DNA from 4 places in the Rhizobium sp. 62_C5_N11_2 genome. Region 2 is predicted to be linked to each of the others. Evidence: riboswitches for the same ligand, from Rfam matches in the RefSeq annotation. Region 2 holds a riboswitch; each other region holds the start of a gene.
The links. Region 2 has a riboswitch for cobalamin ahead of bluB (5,6-dimethylbenzimidazole synthase). Riboswitches for the same ligand answer to the same signal wherever they lie in the genome.
Positions count from the first base shown of each region.

Region 1 (4,709 bases), 1.6 Mb from region 2:
GTCATGATATTCGCTCGCCTCGCTGACCTGCAGGATTTCCGAGCATAGATTGCTCATCGAAATACGTCCGGCGATCGGGTTCGCCCGGTTCACCGTGTCCTCGAACATGATGTAGGGGTAGCCGCTCTCGAACTGGATTTCGGCAAGCACCTGGAAGAATTCGCGCGCCTTGATCTTCTTCTTCGAAATGCGGGCATCCGCCACCATCTCGCGATATTTTTCCGTCACCGAAATCTCGGTGAAAGGCACGCCATAGACGCGTTCCACGTCATAGGGCGAGAACAGATACATATCCTCATTGTTCTTGGCGAGTTCGAAGGTGATATCGGGCACGACGACGCCGAGTGACAGCGTCTTGATGCGGATTTTTTCGTCGGCATTTTCGCGCTTGGTGTCGAGGAAGCGCATGATATCGGGATGATGGGCATTGAGATAGACCGCACCCGCGCCCTGCCGCGCCCCGAGCTGGTTGGCATAGGAGAAACTGTCTTCGAGCAGCTTCATCACCGGGATGATACCCGAGGACTGGTTCTCGATATGCTTGATCGGCGCGCCTGCCTCGCGGATATTCGTCAGCGACAGCGCCACGCCGCCGCCGCGCTTCGACAATTGCAGCGCCGAATTGATCGACCGGCCGATCGATTCCATATTGTCCTCGACGCGCAGCAGGAAGCAGGAAACCAGTTCGCCGCGCTGCTTCTTGCCGGCATTGAGGAAGGTCGGCGTCGCCGGCTGGAAACGGCCGGAAATGATCTCGTCGACCATGTCGCGGGCAAGGGCCTCGTCGCCACGCGCCAAGGCCAGAGCCACCATGCAGATGCGGTCCTCATAGCGCTCGAGATAGCGCTTGCCGTCGAAGGTCTTCAGCGTATAGCTGGTGTAATATTTGAAGGCGCCGAGGAAGGTCGGGAAACGGAATTTCTTGGCATAGGCCTGGTCGAACAGATCCCGCACGAAATTGAAGGAATACTGGTCGAGAACCTCCTGCTCGTAATATCCCTCGGTCACGAGGTAATCGAGCTTTTCCCTCAGATTGTGGAAGAACACCGTGTTCTGGTTCACATGCTGGAGGAAATATTGCTTGGCCGCCAAACGATCCTTGTCGAGCTGAATCCGCCCCTCATCGTCATAGAGGTTCAGCATCGCGTTCAGCGCGTGATAGTCGAGGGTTTCGGCTGCTTTCGGCGGCCTCTCCCCGGCGGGCTGAGCAAAAATTTGATGCGGTTTTGCGCCCGCATCCCGCGTCAGGGTTGTTCCCGTGTCCAAAATCGTTCCATTCCGTGTTTGACCTTGGCGACGTCGTCGTCGGTGCCCATGAGCTCGAACCGGTAAAGGTACGGCACCTGGCATTTCTGCGAGACCACGTCGCCGGCGAGCCCGTATGTCTCGCCGAAATTGCTGTTGCCCGCGGCGATCACGCCGCGGATGTGTCCTCGGTTTTCCGCATCGTTGAGGAAACGGATCACCTGCTTGGGAACGGCACCCTTGCCGCCGTCGCCGCTATAGGTCGGCACGATCAGCACGAAGGGTTCGCGGATATGGAACGCGTCTGCGCCACCTGGCGGAATGCGCGCCGCGCGCAGACCGAGCTTGGCGACGAACCGATGGGTGTTCTCGGATCGGCTGGAATAATAGACGATCAGGCCCATCGCTTGTCCTCAGGTCAGGAGAGCGCGCTGATCATGTCGGGACGGAAGCCCGCCCAATGCTGCTCGCCGGCGATGACGACAGGCGCCTGCATGTAGCCGAGGCTGCGGACGCGATCGAGCGCTTCGGCATCCTGCGAGATATCGACGATGTCATAATCGACGCCCAGACGGTCGAGGGCGCGGTAGGTGGCAGTGCACTGGACGCAGGCAGGCTTGCTGTAGACGGTAATGGTCATGATATTCCTCGTGACGATGCGATTGGGCGCAGGACATCGATCGGAAATCTGTCGATATCCGTCGAAAAATTCTCTGATGATTTTGAGCTGTGCGGCTGTTTAGCCGCTGGGCGTACTCCGCCCTCTACCTCTAGCGGGTGGCGGCCTGAACTGAAATTCTGACATGACTTCACCCCGAAGTGGCTCATGAGGAGGTTCGGGCCTGCGAAACGCGATGCGGAGATTCCCCGCAGCCATGCAACGCGACCTTCCGGACACCCCGCCCGTGGACGTTTCGTTCGAGGCAGGTCTCCTGGCTCACGGGTCAAAGCGCCTGCCCAGCCTTCCCGGAGCATCATGCTCCAGTGACCTGAAATCGGACAGTTGCTCGCCGCTTACAGTTGCGGGGGCAGCCCCGGCATTGCCGCGCCATGATGGCGAAGCGCACCGAATTCCCGTCTTAGTCACCGATCCTCACGAATCGACGGAACCTCGAACACTAGATATGGTACGCGAATCGATCATGACGTCAACAAGTTGTTGTGGCGGCGCAACAATGGCGGCAACGAATCGCCGCGCCTGTGTATGATGTGGATAACGAAGCGTTAACGGAAAAGCGCTGTGGAGAACGCATCATAAAGAGAGCCGGCAGAAGCCGGCTCCTCAAACGACATTCATATTTTTATCCGAAGCAACCGCAGTGCATTGATCGTCACCAGCACGGTGGCGCCGGTATCGGCAAGAATCGCTGGCCAGAGCCCGGTGATCCCTATGATCGTCGTCACCAGAAACAGCGCCTTCAGCCCGAGTGCGATGGTGATATTCTGCAGGATGTTGCGCATCGTGCGTTTGGAAAGTTCGATCATCCGCGCCACGTCGCCAACGCGTCCGTGCAGCACGGCAGCATCCGCCGTCTCCAGCGCCACATCGGTGCCGCCGCCCATGGCGATGCCGATGTCGGCAGCGGCCAGCGCCGGAGCATCGTTGATGCCGTCGCCGACCTTGGCCACGATGAAGCCCTGGCGCTTCAATTCGCCAACGACCCGCTGCTTATCCTCTGGCATCATCTCGCCGCGCCAGTCGATGCCGAGCATGCCGGCAACGGCTGCTGCCGTCCGCTTGTTGTCGCCCGTCAACATCATCGCCTTGACGCCTGCTGATTTGAGGGCAGCGAGCCCGGCCTCGGCATCCTCACGCGGCTCGTCACGCATGGCGATCAGGCCGGCCGCAACACCGTTGACGAGCAGCACCGACACGCTCTTGCCCTCGTCGTTCAGCGCCGTGATGCGTGCATCCTGTTCCGCGCTGAGCGTCCCGCGCTCGCGGGCGGCAGGTGGCGACAGCAGATCCAGCGCCTCACCGCCGACTTTGCCGCTGACACCCTTGCCCGGCAGCGCTTCAAGCTCGAAGGCCGGCGGCACGGGAACGCCGTCCGTCTTGGCGCGGTTGAGGATCGCCAGCGCCAGCGGATGGCTGGAACCCTGCTCCAGCACCGCCGCGCGCGACAGCACCTGCGCCTCGCTCAGGCCAAAGGAAATGATGTCGGTCACCTGAGGCTTGCCTTCTGTCAGCGTGCCTGTCTTGTCGAAGGCGACCATCGTCACCTTGCCGAGCGTTTCCAACACCGCGCCGCCCTTCATCAGCAGCCCGCGCCGCGCACCGGATGAAAGCGAGGCGGCGATCGCCGCCGGCGTCGAGATGACGAGCGCGCAGGGGCAGCCGATCAAAAGGATCGCAAGGCCCTTATAGACCCATTCGCCCCACGGCCCAGCGAACAGCAACGGTGGAACGACCGCGACAAGCGCTGCGACCACGACGACGCCGGGCGTGTAATAGCGCGAGAACCGATCGATGAAGCGTTCGGTCGGCGCCTTCGATTCCTGAGCTTCCTCCACCAGCTTGACGACGCGGGCGATGGTATTGTCGGCGGCAGCCGCCGTGACGCGAACCCTGAGCACCGCATCGCCATTCACCGTGCCGGCAAAAACGACGGCATCGACGCCCTTGCGAACCGGCGTACTCTCGCCCGTCACCGGCGCCTCGTCGATCGCGCTCTCGCCTGAGATGATGATGCCGTCCGCCGAGATCCGGTCGCCAGGACGAACCATGATGATGGCGCCGACCGAAAGGCTTTCCGCCGGCACCTCCCGTGTCTGCCCATTGTCTTCGAGTAGCGCACTCTTCGGCACCAGGGCCGTCAGCGACTGGATGCTTTCGCGCGCCTTGCCCGCTGCCACCCCTTCCAGCAGCTCGCCAACGAGGAACAGGAACACGACAGTTGCCGCCTCTTCGCCGGCATTGATGATGACGGCGCCGACAGCGGCGATCGTCATCAGCATCTCGATCGAAAACGGTGTTCCTGAGAGGGCAGCCATGACAGCGCGCCGAGCGATCGGCACCAGCCCGATCAGCATGGCGACGATGAAGACATAGGACGCAATCGCCGGCACGAGATGGCCGACGGCATAGGCGGCAACGAGTGCCGCACCCGAAAGGATGGTCAGCCGGCCTTTCCTGCTCTGCCACCAGGGACCGGCCATCGGCGCATGGTCGTGCCCGTGCAGCCCCTCGATTTCCTTCTCGCCATGTTCGTGAGAATGGTCGTGGTCATGACTTGCATGATCGTGCCCTTCATGGTCGTGGTCATGGCCCGCGTGATCACCGTGATCATGTCCATGGTCATGACGGTGCTGCGAGCCGTGTTCATGCGCAAGCGCAGCGTTTCCGGCAAGCGGCGCGACGGAATAGCCGAGCCCGGTCACCTTCTTCTCAATCGTCTTGAGATCGCTGCTGCCATCATGCCGGACGGTCATCGTGCCCGCCATCACCGAGACGGAAACATCGG
Region 1 is NZ_JBPWPW010000001.1:3,865,984-3,870,692, forward strand. Features, by position in the region: gene nrdE (class 1b ribonucleoside-diphosphate reductase subunit alpha) at 1-1,266, opposite strand, end outside; gene nrdI (class Ib ribonucleoside-diphosphate reductase assembly flavoprotein NrdI) at 1,245-1,649, opposite strand; gene nrdH (glutaredoxin-like protein NrdH) at 1,664-1,885, opposite strand; cobalamin riboswitch at 2,151-2,374, opposite strand; gene AB8B31_RS19100 (heavy metal translocating P-type ATPase) at 2,539-4,709, opposite strand, start outside.
Region 1: it holds a riboswitch for cobalamin, as region 2 does, so the genes downstream of both, nrdH (glutaredoxin-like protein NrdH) here and bluB (5,6-dimethylbenzimidazole synthase) in region 2, are expected to answer to the same signal.

Region 2 (4,709 bases):
GAATCACTCCACGTTGTCGACTGCCCGATGCGAGGTGCTTGCCTATCTGTTCCCCGACCAGGCGGAGTTCATCCGAACGGTCGGCAAGGAAGCGGGCGATTCCCGCATCTGGGCCGGCATCCACTATGAAATGGACAACCGGGCCGGTGCCGCACTTGGCAAAGCAGTCGCCGGGAAATTCATCGAGCGGGCAAAAAAAGACGGGGCAGACTAGCGGAAGGGCCGCTAGCGCCTTTCTCCTGAAATGTCGCAATCCTAAGCGAGGGGTTCTCGGTGGAACGTTCCGTTCACTCAGCAGCCGACGTGCGAGGCAGCAACGTTTCTCAAACGATGCGGATGCGGCGCGTCACCTGGCCATTGCTTTCCCAGTATGTGTGCTTTTTGGCGATCAAGGGATCGTCCATCGCCGGTTGAATTTGCCCTGCGGTACTGATCGCGCGCGAGGTCACCGTGTGTTCTCCAGGCGAGGGATTTGGCCAATCCAGTGACCAAATCTTCCAGGCGTATTCGGCCTCCTCGCTGTGATCGATGACTGCCGGCATCCAGGGCCCTTGATCAATTTTCAGTTCGACCCGGTCGATCGGTGCACCCCAGGCTGCGCCGACGACCCGGTGACCCGAGTCGTTGCGCGTGACCTTGGCGGGCGCGGATTTCAGCAAGGCCCGGCCGACCGAGGTCTCGGCCCGCACGGTCTCGCCGTTGTGCTCTTCCTCCCGGATGGTGACATAGTCGCGGCCCATCAGCAGGCTCATGAAGCGGGTGTCGCGAACCTCGATGCCCTTCAGCCACTTGACGTTGGCAATCCCGTACCAGCCCGGAGTTATCAGCCGCAGCGGGAAACCGTTGGGGGCAGGCAGGGTCGCCCCGTTCATTTCGTAGCAGAGCAGATTGTCGGGGTTCATCGCGTCGGCGAGCGACATGCTGCGAGCGAAGTTCTGTTGCATCTTGATGTCGCGAATCGTGACCTCGCCTTTGTCGGTGCCGAAGAAGACGACCTCTAGGTGTTCAGTCCCCATCCATCATGGAAGACGAGTTCATCGAGCGGCAGCCGCTGCCGCCAGCCTTTGACGGACAGTTCCGGCTCGTCATAGAGCCGGTCGACGAAACCGGCACAGAGCCAGGCGACCACCTCGACATGCTGGGGTATGCCGAGAATGCTCTTCAGCTCGCCTTCATGAAAGATGCTGACCCAGCCGATCCCGACCCCTTCCGCCCGCGCCGCAAGCCAGAGATTCTGGATGGCGCAAACTGTGGAATAGCTATCCATCCTGGGATTGTGCGTGCGCCCCAGCACGACGCTGCCGCTGCGGGTAGGATCGCAGGTCACGCATATGCCGAGCGGCGCCTCGACAATGCCTTCAAGCTTGAGCGAGCGGTAGACCTGCCGCCGTTCGCCTTCGAACATCAGCGCCGCCTCCTCGTTGGCCCTCGCAAAAGCATCCCGGACGCGCGCCCGCACGGTTGCGCTTTTCACCAGAATGAAATTCCACGGCTGCATGAAGCCGACGGAGGGTGCATGATGGGCTGCCGTCAGCAGCCGCTGCACAAGATCATCCGGCAAGGGATCGGGCAGGAACTGGCTGCGAACGTCGCGTCGCGTCATGATCGCATGATAGACGGCCTCGCGTTCGGCCAAGGAAAAACCGGACGCCGCTGAAAGGGCATCCTCATCAAAGGGTCGCATCGTCAAATCCCCAACAACGCAACCGCCCCGCCGTCCGCGCGGATCGGTCTATCTAGCCAGGCCGGTCTTCTGACTCGGCGTCATCCGTCTGCCGCAGCCTTCCCGGCGAGAAGCCAGTGGCGTGATGAAGCGGCAAGCGTCGGCCTTACAGCGTTGGGCACGTTCCGGCTTTGCACCGGATTCCCGATTCTCCCGCCTGGACGGCGGGCACCTGACAGCGCATCTATTTCAGGAAAGCGCGGCGGCGGCAAGCCGGCCCTCATACCGCCGACACGTTGCATGCGACATCGACTTCATGGACAGAGGCGCATCGCTGCCTTAGAAACAAACCGATCCTGACCGACGCCCATGGCGCCGCACTTTTTCTCTTTGCACTTTGGTTGCCCGTGCCCCGCCTCACGCCCATGATCCTTGCGGTCGCCCTGTTCATGGAACAGATGGATTCGACCGTGATCGCCACCAGCCTACCGGCGATCGCAGCCGATATCGGCACCTCGCCGATCGCGCTGAAGCTCGCCGTTACCAGCTATCTCGTGGCGCTGGCGATCTTCATCCCGATCAGCGGCTGGATGTCCGATCGTTTCGGCGCACGCAACATCTTCCGCATGGCGATCTTCGTTTTCATGATCGGCTCGATCGCCTGCGCCTTTTCCAATTCGATCACGGCCTTCGTCATCTCACGCCTGATCCAGGGCGCCGGCGGCTCGATGATGACGCCGGTCAGCCGCCTGCTGCTGGTCCGGGGAACGCCGCGTCACGAACTCGTCGATGCCATGGCCTGGCTCACCATTCCAGCGTTGATCGGTCCGATCATGGGTCCGCCGATCGGCGGCTTCCTCACAACCTACCTCACCTGGCACTGGATCTTCTGGATCAACGTCCCGATCGGCGTGCTCGGCATCATCCTCGTCACCCGTTTCCTGCCGGCGGTTGAGCCACGCAGTCCCCGGCCGATGGATTTCCCCGGCTTCTTCCTTTGCGGCCTAGGCTTCTCCGGCTTCGTCTTCGGCCTGTCGGTGATCAGCCTGCCGGCCGTGCCCGTTGTCTACGGTTATGTCACGGTTGCGATCGGCATCCTTGCCGGCCTCCTCTACCTCCTGCATGCGCGCCGCGTGCCCTATCCGCTTCTCGATCCGAAGATGTTCCGCTACCCGATGTTTCGGGCGGCGATCCTCGGCGCCTCGAATTTCCGCATGGGACTTGGCGCCCTGCCTTTCCTGATGCCGCTGATGCTCCAGCTCGGCTTCGGCCTGACGCCGCTGCAATCGGGCTCGGTCACCTTCGTCAGCGCGCTCGGCTCCATGGGCTCGAAATTCGCCGCCTCGCGCACCTTCAATGCCTTCGGCTTCCGCACGGTGATCTCCCTCACCACCTTGCTGGCGGCGATCTTCCTCGGCATCAACGGCCTGTTCACCGCCGAAACGCCACTGTTCCTGATCATGGCCTGCCTGCTGATCGGCGGCCTGTTCCGCTCCATGGCTTTCTCGGGCGTCAACGCCATGGCCTTCGGCGATGTCGATGGTGCCGACAGCAGCCAGGCAACCGCAATCAATGCCGTTGCCCAGCGTATCTCCATGGCGATGGGTGTGGCGATCGCCGGCGGCATCCTCGAAATTTCCAGCAGCTTTCACGACGGCAGGCTGCTGGTCTCGGATTTCCACATCGCCTTCTTCAGCGTCTCGGCGATTTCGGCGCTGGCCTGCATCACCTTCCTGCGCCTGCCCCACGATGCTGGCGCTGAACTGACGGCGCACGGCCGCAAGCGCCGGCACGTCGAGCCGGAAGAGGCCGTGGCTGAAAATAGCTGATCTCCCTGACGCCACGGAAACCCTGCTACACCCACCGGTTCGCAAGGCTCGGCGCCGGCGGGAGCAGGCGCGAATGGCACGCGTGTGCTCAGCATTCCTTTCTACTTTATGATTTATTCACACATCAAATACACACTGCGTTTGCGCGTTTTGGGTTGCTATCAGGACATGGGCATGAGCGCTCGTGATGCGACCGTCAGCGTCGATGCCCGTATTGATACGCCAGTCGGGAACATGTCCGACTGAGCCGCAATTCTAGGCCGCCGCGGAATGTTCCATTTTTTGAAAACGATGCCTCTGACAGCCAAGCTGGCGGCGATTATCGTTGCCGTAAACCTCTGCGGCATTTCCGCTTTCGCCACCTATACCTGGATGTACGAAACCCGGGCGTTGATCGATGGCGCCAAGGCGAACTGGTCCAAGGATGCGGAGCAGTTTGCATCTCTGGCCGCCGGCGGCGTGAAATGGGGGAAGGCGAACGCCGTTCGCGAGGCTTATTCGCTCTACCGCGACGACCCCTCGCTCGATCTTGTACAGTTTGCCGCATTCAACGCGGAACCGGCATCAGTCGATACGTGGACACGCGACGGCATCAACGGTTTGCCTGCACCCGCCGATCTGGCGAAGCGTCTCAGCGCGAAACCGGAAAAGACGACTGTCGATGATAGCGGAACATCCGCCGGCGTGGTCACGATCATCGCGCCGCTTCCGCTGGATAAGGCAGGCAAGGCCACCGGCTACATCGTCACGAACTGGTCTGTCGAAAAAATCGCTTCCGAAGTCAGGCAGAAAGTTCTCATTTCGTTGCTCACGCAGTCCGCGATCACCGCCATGGCCGTCGTTGCCTTCCTTCTCGCCATGCGCAGCCTGGTCGGCCGGCCCATCAGGGTGATCAGCGAACGAATTAGCGCGTTGCAGAATGGCGATCTGGTCTCTCCCGTCACCTACAGGGAAAATGGCGACGAGATCGGCTTTCTGGCGCGTGCATTGGAAGTTTTCCGTCACGAGGCGATTGCGAAGGTCGAGAGAGAGCAGGCCGCTGCCGAGCAGAGTGCTTCGCTCGACGCCGAACGGGCGCGCAACGCATTGTTGACCGAAGAGGCCAGCAACACGCAACGGCTGGTCATGAACGCTCTCGCAAATGCATTGGAAGGGCTCGCCGCCGGCGACTTCTCGATACACCTGGCCGATGTCGGTCCCGAATTCGATAAATTGCG
Region 2 is NZ_JBPWPW010000001.1:2,232,839-2,237,547, forward strand. Features, by position in the region: gene AB8B31_RS11255 (phosphatase PAP2 family protein) at 1-214, shown strand, start outside; partial or broken gene AB8B31_RS11260 (molybdopterin-dependent oxidoreductase) at 324-1,001, opposite strand; gene bluB (5,6-dimethylbenzimidazole synthase) at 998-1,684, opposite strand; cobalamin riboswitch at 1,727-1,914, opposite strand; gene AB8B31_RS11270 (MFS transporter) at 2,089-3,492, shown strand; gene AB8B31_RS11275 (methyl-accepting chemotaxis protein) at 3,763-4,709, shown strand, end outside.

Region 3 (4,709 bases), 360 kb from region 2:
GCCTATTCTTGCGTTCGGCAATATACTTGTGAGATTGTATCGATATACGTGCGATAATGCCTGGAGCGGCAGCGCGGGGGCTTCGATGACATCCGTGAGGGTCAATGAGCTGATATCGGTGGCGGAGCAGCCCGACGCCGCAGGTTTTGCCGCCTTCGCGGCTGATGGTTTTGCCGCCGTCATCAATGCCCGACCGGATGGCGAGGAGCCGGGGCAGCCGGGCAATACCGCGGAAAAGGCTTCCGCCGCCACCGCCGGGCTCGCCTACAGCTTCGTGCCGGTGAAGGGAACCGAGATCACCGAGGCCGATATCCGTGCCTTCCAGGCAGCGATGGCCGAGGCCAAGGGACCGGTCGTCGCCCATTGCAAGAGCGGCACACGAGCGTTGACGCTCTATGCACTGGGCGAGGTGCTCGACGGGCGGATGAAGCCCGGAGATGTCGAGGCCTTCGGTCAAAACCTCGGCTTCGATCTTGCCGGCGCGCGCCGCTTTCTGGAAAAGCGGGCAGGGCAGGCGGCTCATGTGAAGGCCTTCTTCGAGCCCCGCACCTGCAGTGTACAATATGTCGTTTCCGACCCGGCGACGAAACGCTGCGCCATCATCGACCCGGTCCTCGATTTCGACGAGATGTCGGGGGCGACGGGAACGGCCAACGCCGACGCCATCCTCGCTCATATCAAAAGTGAGGGGCTGACGGTCGAGTGGATCCTCGACACGCATCCGCATGCCGATCATTTCTCCGCCGCGGATTATCTGCATGAGAAGACCGGCGCGCCGACGGCGATCGGCGCCCATGTCACCGACGTGCAGATGCTCTGGAAGGAGATCTACAACTGGCCGGCGCTTAAAGCCGACGGCTCGCAATGGGACCGGCTGTTTGCCGATGGCGACGCCTTCGAGATCGGTGCGCTTAAAGCCCGCGTGATGTTTTCGCCCGGGCACACACTCGCCTCAGTGACCTATGTAGTCGGCGACGCCGCCTTCGTGCACGACACAGTGTTCACGCCGGATTCCGGCACGGCGCGAACCGATTTTCCGGGCGGCAGCGCCAGTGCCCTCTGGCACTCGATCCAGGCCATCCTATTGCTGCCCGAGGAGACCCGGCTCTTTTCCGGCCACGACTACCAGCCCGGCGGCCGCCACCCCCGCTGGGAAAGCACGGTGACCGCCCAGAAAAGCGCCAATCCTCATATCGCAGGCATCGACCAGGCCGGCTTCGTTGCGCTGCGCCAGGCGCGCGACCGCACGCTGCCGAAGCCGAAGCTGATGTTGCATGCGCTGCAGGTCAATATCCGCGGCGGGCGGTTGCCCGAGCCGGAGGAGAACGGCCGGCGGTATTTGAAGATACCGCTGGATGCGTTGTAGGGGCGGAGTGAATAGGACGGCGACGGCGTCTGGACGATTGCGCCGCCGGACAAAGGGCTGAGTATCAGGAACGACCTTTGCCATCGAGCAATTCTGATACTGGAAGCGGCAGGTCTGGATGTGCACGACATAAATCGAGCAGATCTTCTCTTGCATCAGGGTAATCCTGAAGCGCTGCACGACGGTACCATTTGAAAGCCTCTGTCAGATTGATCTCGCAGCCCACGCCGTGCTCTTTCATTTGGGCTAGCCTGTATTGCGCACCGGCATGATCCTGGTTTGCGGCCTGGCCGTACCATCTCACGGCGTCTGTTGGATCGATATCGCAACCGTCGCCGTCCTCTCTCATCAAGCCCAATAAATACTGTGCGTCGGCATGGCCTTGACTGGCGCCTCTATCAAGCCACTCGACGCCTTCCGGCGCGCTCTGTGCAACGCCGTCCCCCATGAGATACAGGCCAGCCAGGAGGAATTGCGCATCGACATGACCTTGTTCGCCCGCTTTCCGAAGCCATCTCGCGCCTTCGGCTTTATCCCCGGTGACACCTTCACCTCGTGCGGTCATATGGCCTAATTCAAATTGTGCTTGTGCATCGCCTTGCTCGGCTGCTTGGCGAATTGCGTCTATCCTGGCTGCGGCGAGATCGGTGCTATCCGGATTGCTCATTGCTACATCAGACCTCGTTGAAATCGGTGGCGCCAAAGCTATGTCGGGGGCCCGCCTTCCGCAATCCGTCGTGACGCACGCCGACTGATGACCCGACGCCAGCGCCGCAGACGATAGCTTTTGCGCGAGGGTGCTCGCGAGTTTTGCTTCGAGGTCTCGCAATTTGCCGCGGTGGGCCGGCACGATCCTCCGCAATAATCATTGACGTTAGGCAGGTCTGCGACGTAACTGGGTTCGACGGTTCCCTGAAGATGACTCCAAGGGGATTAATAGGGAACACGGTGAGGACGACCCAGTAGGGACCGAGACCGTGGCTGCCCCCGCAACTGTAAGCGGATTGTCGATCATCTCAGGAGTGGCCAGCGACTGGCCATCTCTGAAGGGCCTATGGCCCTGCCACTGCGGATATCGCGGGAAGGCGGATGTAACGACGGATATCCGCAAGCCAGGAGACCTGCCGTCAATCACGATCCAATCAACCGGGCGGGGATGCCCGGACAAGGAACAGATATGATTGACCTGCTGAACCTTCGCCGAATTCCGGCATGCATCCGTCTCGATTGGGCCTCCTGCGGCTAGGGCACGCTTAAGCGTGCTTTCGGTCCGCGCACATGCGCGGAACGGCCGTGATTTTTTCCTTCATCGAGGTTTTCCATGCGCCAGATTCTCGCCGCCATGACATTTGCCTTCGGGCTCGCCGGCCTTGCGGCACCAAGCCTTGCCGCGACGCACTACCCCCTGACCGTCAGTAATTGCGGCCAGCAGGTGACTTTTCAGAAGGCGCCCGCCAGGATCGTTTCGATCGGCCAGGGTATGACCGAAATTCTTTTCTCGCTCGGCCTTGCCGACAAGATCGCCGGGACGGCCGTCTGGGTCGGTCCAGTCCTGCCGCAATATGCCGAGGCCAACAGCAAGATAAAGCGGCTTGCCGACAACGATCCGAGCTTCGAATCCGTCGTCGGGCAGGAGCCCGACCTGGTGGCGGCCGAGTTCGAATGGCATGTCGGCGCGCAGGGCTCCGTCGGCAAGCGGGAACAGTTCAAGGATCTCGGGATCAATACCTATCTCGCGCCGGCCGATTGCGTCGCCAAGGTCAACACAGATGGCGGCGACGGCGTGCGTGGGGAATTGTTCACGATGGACCTGATCTACCGGGAAATCGCCGAGCTCTCGGAGATTTTCGACGTGAAGGACCGCGGCGATGCGCTGATTTCGGCGCTGAAGAAGCGCGAGGCGGATGCTGTCGCGTCGATATCGGGCGCATCGGGCAAGAACCTGCCCGTCGTCTTCTGGTTCTCCAGCAAAGAGGTCAGCGGCGACGCCTTCATCGCCGGCAAGAACAGCGCGCCCGCCTATATCCTGAAGACGATCGGTGCGAAGAACGTCGTCACCACGGAAGAGGAATGGCCGCTGGTGGGTTGGGAAACCATCGCCCAGGCGAACCCTGCCGTCATCGTGCTCGCGACCATGGACCGCCGCCGTTATGCGGCTGACGATCCTAAGGTCAAGGTCGATTTTCTTGAGAACGACCCTGTGACCAAGGAGCTCGACGCGGTCAAAAACAAGCACTTCGTGATGATGGACGCGCAGTCGATGAACCCGACGATCCGCACGATCGATGGCATCGAGACATTGGCGAACGGCATCAAGTCCTTCGGCCTGGCGCAGTGAAGGCAATGTCGGTCAGGCAACAGGGATGGTGGGCGCTTGCCGCGCTCACCATTGCCGCACTTCTCCTGCTCGGGCTGATGATCAGCCTTGCCGTTTCCATCGGCGAGATCGCAATTCCCGTTGCGACCACGGCGGAGGCGGTCTCGAACCGGCTGTTCGGAACGAATTTCGAGATCAGCCGCATCCACCAGGGCATCGTCTGGGATTATCGTCTGAGCCGCGCGCTCGTCGCGGCCAGCGCCGGCGCATCGCTCTCGCTTTGCGGTGCGATCCTGCAGGCGCTGCTGCGCAATCCGCTGGCCGAACCCTATGTGCTCGGCATCTCCGCCGGCGCCTCGACGGGCGCCGTCTGCGTGATGATCCTCGGCTTCGGCTACGGTATTCTCGGCCTCTCGAGCGGCGCCTTCATCGGTGCGGTGATCGCCTTTCTGCTGGTCGGCTTCCTGGCAACGGGTGCGGGAGGAAGCGGCGAGCGCATCATCCTTTGCGGCGTCGCCGGTTCGCAGCTCTTCAATGCGCTGACCTCCTACATCGTGACGACATCGGCGAATGCCGAGCAGGCGCGCGGCATCCTGTTCTGGCTTTTGGGTTCGCTCAGTGGCGTGCGCTGGCCCGATGTCTATCTGTCGGTGCCGATCGCGCTTGCCGGCTTCATCATCTGCATGGCCCATGTGCGGGCGCTGGACGCCTTCGCTTTCGGCACGGATGCTGCCGCCTCGCTCGGCATTGCCGTACGCCGCGTCCAAATCGTGCTGTTCGGCATGACGGCGGCGATGACGGCAAGCGTCGTCAGCATGGTGGGTTCGATCGGCTTCGTTGGCCTCGTCATCCCTCACGCCGCCCGCTTCCTCGTCGGGCCGGGGCATGGGCGGCTGCTGCCGGCAACAGCGCTCGGCGGTGCGATTTACATGGTCGGCGCCGATATTGTTTCGCGCGTCATCATACCGCAGCAAATCCTGCCGATCGGCGTCGTCACCGCACTCTTCGGCGCGCCGGCCTTCGCCA
Region 3 is NZ_JBPWPW010000001.1:2,592,913-2,597,621, reverse strand. Features, by position in the region: gene blh (bifunctional sulfur transferase/dioxygenase Blh) at 86-1,366, shown strand; gene AB8B31_RS13120 (tetratricopeptide repeat protein) at 1,431-2,033, opposite strand; cobalamin riboswitch at 2,255-2,509, shown strand; gene AB8B31_RS13115 (ABC transporter substrate-binding protein) at 2,688-3,704, shown strand; gene AB8B31_RS13110 (FecCD family ABC transporter permease) at 3,710-4,709, shown strand, end outside.
Region 3: it holds a riboswitch for cobalamin, as region 2 does, so the genes downstream of both, AB8B31_RS13115 (ABC transporter substrate-binding protein) here and bluB (5,6-dimethylbenzimidazole synthase) in region 2, are expected to answer to the same signal.

Region 4 (4,709 bases), 150 kb from region 2:
TGCGGCGATCCTGATTGCGGACCTCAGAAATTTTACGGCCTTGACCGAGGTCTATCAACCCAGCGAGATCGTCGGGTTTCTGAACGAACATTTCGAGCTGATCGACCGGCATGTCGAGGAAAATTCCGGCGAGATCCTCAAGTTCATGGGCGACAGCGTGCTTGCGATCTTTCCGACCGACGCCGAGGGTCCGCAGAAGGCCTGCATGGCCGCGCTGGCTTCTACGAAGAATCTGCTGAAAGCAAACGAGGCGCTGAACCGTGAGCGGACGCAAAACGGCGGCCCCGATATCGGCGTCGATGTCGTCCTGCATCTCGGCGAGGTTTTCTACGGGAACGTCGGCGCCCGTGGCAGGCTCGATTTCACGGTGATCGGCAGGGCCGTCAACGAGGCCTCGCGGCTAGAAAAGCTCTGCGGCACGCTTGAACAACACCTGCTGATGTCGGAGAGCTTCGCGGCCACCTGCGCCGTGGCCTGCGAGTATCTGGGATCGTTCGAGCTGCGCGGCGTTTCGAAGCGGGCCGACGTGTTCAAGCTCGCCGACGCCGTATCCTGAAGCGTCGATCCGATCGGCGCGACGACGCTCAGATCTCGCCTGAGACCTCGCGGCGGCGGCGGTCGAGTTCTTCGCTGTAGCGGCGCAGCGTATAGCTTTCGCTGAGCTGGCCGATCACCTTGCGTTCGATCAGGTTGTTGACGACGGCGAGTGCTTCGCTTTCGCTCTTGTCGAAGATCGCCGCCGCTTGCCTGGCATTCATCTGCGGCTGCAGGAAATCGTTGCGGTAGTGGATGAAATCGGCAAGCGTCTTGCCCTCGTCCTGGGCGTCGGTCGGGTTGGCGTAGATCTCCGGCACCAGCACGAGGCCAACATATTTGTCGCTCTCCTCGACGAGGATGACGCGCTGGGTCGAGCCGATCGGGAAGGCCTGCTTGAATTCCTCCAGAGAGATGCCTGCCCTTGCCGTCTTGACATCGGCGCGCATCAGCTTGTCGACCGTCAGATTGCGGATCCAGCCGACATCATGGGCGCTGCGAATGCTTTCGCCGCGAAGATGAAAGCGCCATGTGGCGAAGGAGTAACCGAAGGTCGAGCGGACGACGAGCGAGGAGGTGATGACGGCGGCGAGCACCAGTGCCGTGATCAGGAAATCGCCGGTGATTTCGAGCGCCAGGAACGTCATGGTCAGCGGCCCGCCGATGACGGCGACGGCGAGCGAACTCATGCCGACCACGGCATAGATGACGGGCGTCAGCGTCGCATCGGCAAAATAGGGGCCGCAATAGGCGAAGAGCTTGCCGAGCAGGGCGCCCATGAACAGCGAGGCGAAGAACAGCCCACCCCTGAAGCCGGAGCCGATCGAGATCGCCGAGGCGAAGGATTTCAAGAGGAAGAGGCCGATCAGCGTCGGGATCGCCACCTCACGGGAAAGGTTCAGATGCAACGCGCCGTGGCCGGCCGAGAGCACCTGCGGTGAGATCATCGCCAACAGCCCGACGATGATGCCGCCGAGTGCCGGGCGGAAGGGTGGGGCGATCGAGCTCTTGCGCGCCAGCTCTTCGACAAAGGCGACGCCCTGCATGATCAGGATGCCGACACCGGCGCAGAAAGCACCGAGCAGCAGTGCCGGGATATAATCGGCTGGCACGACCGAGCCGAAGCTGCCGATATCGATGGTGAAATCGCTGCCGGCAAGCAGCCTTGCGATCAGGGTGGAGACAAGGGCGGAGACGACGACAGGCGTCAGCGACACGATCGTATAGGTGCCGATGATCAGCTCGAAGGCATAGAAAGCGCCGGTCAGCGGCGCGTTGAAGGCGGCGGCGATGGCGCCCGCCGCGCCGCAGCCAACGAGGGTGCGCAGGTCCGAGCGGCGAAGCTGCAGCTTCAGGCCGAATTTGGAGGCGAGGCCGGCGGCAAGCTGGGTATAGCCGGCCTCCAGGCCGACGGAGGCGCCGAAACCGTTGGAGATCAGGTTCTGCACGGCAACGATGATGCTGTCGGTCAAGGACAGGCGGCCGCCATGCAGCGCATTGGCCTCGATCGGGTCGACCATCGGCTTCTTGCGTCGTTTCGCCAGCACTAGGAGCAACAGGCCGAGCAGGGCGCCGCCAATGACGGGGGCAGTGAGCAGCAGCATCTTGTTCTCGATCTCGGACGAGCTCAGCCGCTCGCTGTCGGCGATGCCGAAGACCAGCTGATGCAGCTCGTTGGAGACGTAACTCATGCCGGTGACGGCGAGACCCGAGATGATGCCGACGACGGCGCCCGCCAGCGACAGACCGACCTCGCTACGGCGGGTCAGCGCCCGCAGGCGTCCCGGATCGAAGAAAACACGCAGCGCACGAAAACGGCGCCGATCCAATTTCATAAGCATGGCTAGACAACTAGGCGGGGAGAGGCCCGGTCAAGGGCGGAGATGGTCGCGCAGTCCGCTTGCGACGCAATTGCGGCGAAAAGCCGGCGGCTGGGACAAATTTTTATGACGTAAGTCTCTGATAAATGACGATATTTTAGGTAGAGTAAGTCGTGTTGGCGGAGTTGCTTCCTCTGGCCGGCCATTGCCCGGTCGCCAAGGCCGGTTGACTTCACCTCTGAGCTTGCCTAACCATCCCTCAACGGATGGTCGCCCGACCATCCCGACATAACGGATGGTTCCGGATCGGTGTTACGCCCTTCCGGATGAAAAGGGAATGTGACGCGGCGGACCCAAGCCGGGCGCCTTCATCACAGCCGACCCCGCGACTGTAGAGCGGTCAGGGTCTTCCATCCGGCGTTAAGCCCTTTCTGCCGGCAGCCTGCAATCGTGCAGGCGGGCGGGACGGGCGGCATGCCGGAAAAGCCACTGGATATGCATGGTGATCAACCGGGGTCGGACGCCTCTCAAGTCTACGAATCGTCCACCTTTTCACTGATGCAGCCGGGAAGGCGAGGATGATCCGCTGGCACGATCAGGGCGACCGGTTTCCGGTCTGCCCCGATCGCGGCCGATAACCGCGAGCCAGGAGACCTGCCATGCGTGCCGGGCGCGAAGCCCACACCTGGGCACTATGCCCGTTGCCAGCACGGAGGTTGTCTTGGCTGAACGATTGAATTCAGCGCAGCCTGGTGCGGCGCGATTTGGCGGGGCCTTACAGCCGCCGGCGTCTTCCGTAGCGGCTTGCGCGGCATCTATTCAGAAGGCAACGCCGGCATGACGGCTGCCCCCTCCAACACTGTCTTCATCCTCGGCGGCGCGCGCTCCGGCAAGTCCAGGTTCGCCGAATCCCTCGTCACCGCGACCGATCTGGATCGCCACTACCTTGCCACCGGGCGGGCCTGGGACGAGGAGATGCAGGCGCGCATAACGCAACACAAGGCCGATCGCGGTCCGTCCTGGACGACGCATGAGGAGCCGCTCGATCTTGTCGGCAAGCTTACCGACATCGATGGCGAAGGGCGCATCGTGCTGATCGATTGCCTGACGCTCTGGGTCACCAATCTGATGATCGAGGAGCGTGAGATGGCGGTGGAATTTGCCGCACTTGCCGATTTCCTGCCCGCCGCGAAGGCGCGGCTCGTTTTCGTTTCCAACGAGGTCGGTCTCGGCATCGTGCCGGATAATCGCATGGCGCGGGATTTTCGCGATCATGCCGGCCGGCTGCACCAATCGATCGCGGCGAAGGCCGCCGAAGTCTATTTCATCGCGGCAGGCCTGCCGCTGAAAATGAAGGGTTAAGTCCATGAACCAGCAGAAGATTCCCGCAACCGTCATCACCGGCTTCCTCGGTGCCGGCAAAACGACGATGATCCGCAACCTGCTGACCAATGCCGGCGGCAAGAAGATTGCGCTGATTATCAACGAATTCGGCGATCTCGGCGTCGACGGCGACGTGCTGAAGGGCTGCGGTGCGGAGAATTGCACTGAGGACGACATTATCGAGCTCACCAATGGCTGCATCTGCTGCACGGTCGCGGACGACTTCATCCCGACGATGACGAAGCTGCTCGAACGCGAACAGCGGCCCGACCATATCGTCATCGAAACCTCGGGCCTTGCTTTGCCGCAGCCGCTGGTCGCCGCCTTCAACTGGCCCGACATTCGCACCCAGGTGACCGTCGACGGTGTCATCACGGTGGTCGATAGTGCTGCCGTTGCCGCCGGCCGTTTCGCCGACGACCATGATGCCGTCGATGCGCGCCGTGCCGAGGATGAATCGCTCGATCACGAAAGCCCGATCGAGGAGCTGTTCGAGGACCAGCTCACCTGCGCCGACCTCATCGTGCTCAACAAGACCGACTTGATCGACGCCGCGGGCCTTATCAGGGTGCGCGACGAGGTCGCCTCCCGCACGGTGCGCAAGCCCGTGATGATCGAGGCGAGAAATGGCGAGGTGTCAGCCGGCATCTTGCTCGGCCTTGGCATCGGCACGGAGGACGATGTCGCCAATCGCAAGTCGCATCACGAGCTGGAGCATGAGGATGGCGCGCCGCACGATCACGACGAATTCGACAGCTTTGTCGTCGATCTCGGAGCCATTGCCGATCCCGCCGGTTTCGTCGAAGCGCTGAAGGACATCATATCAGCCCATGACGTGCTGCGTCTCAAGGGTTTCGTCGACGTTTCAGGCAAGCCGATGCGTTTGCAGCTCCAGGCCGTCGGCAGCCGCATCGACCATTATTTCGACCGCGCCTGGGCAGCCGGAGAAAAGCGCGGCACACGCCTCGTTGT
Region 4 is NZ_JBPWPW010000001.1:2,386,389-2,391,097, reverse strand. Features, by position in the region: gene AB8B31_RS12030 (adenylate/guanylate cyclase domain-containing protein) at 1-556, shown strand, start outside; gene AB8B31_RS12025 (chloride channel protein) at 585-2,375, opposite strand; cobalamin riboswitch at 2,634-3,030, shown strand; gene cobU (bifunctional adenosylcobinamide kinase/adenosylcobinamide-phosphate guanylyltransferase) at 3,192-3,716, shown strand; gene cobW (cobalamin biosynthesis protein CobW) at 3,721-4,709, shown strand, end outside.
Region 4: it holds a riboswitch for cobalamin, as region 2 does, so the genes downstream of both, cobU (bifunctional adenosylcobinamide kinase/adenosylcobinamide-phosphate guanylyltransferase) here and bluB (5,6-dimethylbenzimidazole synthase) in region 2, are expected to answer to the same signal.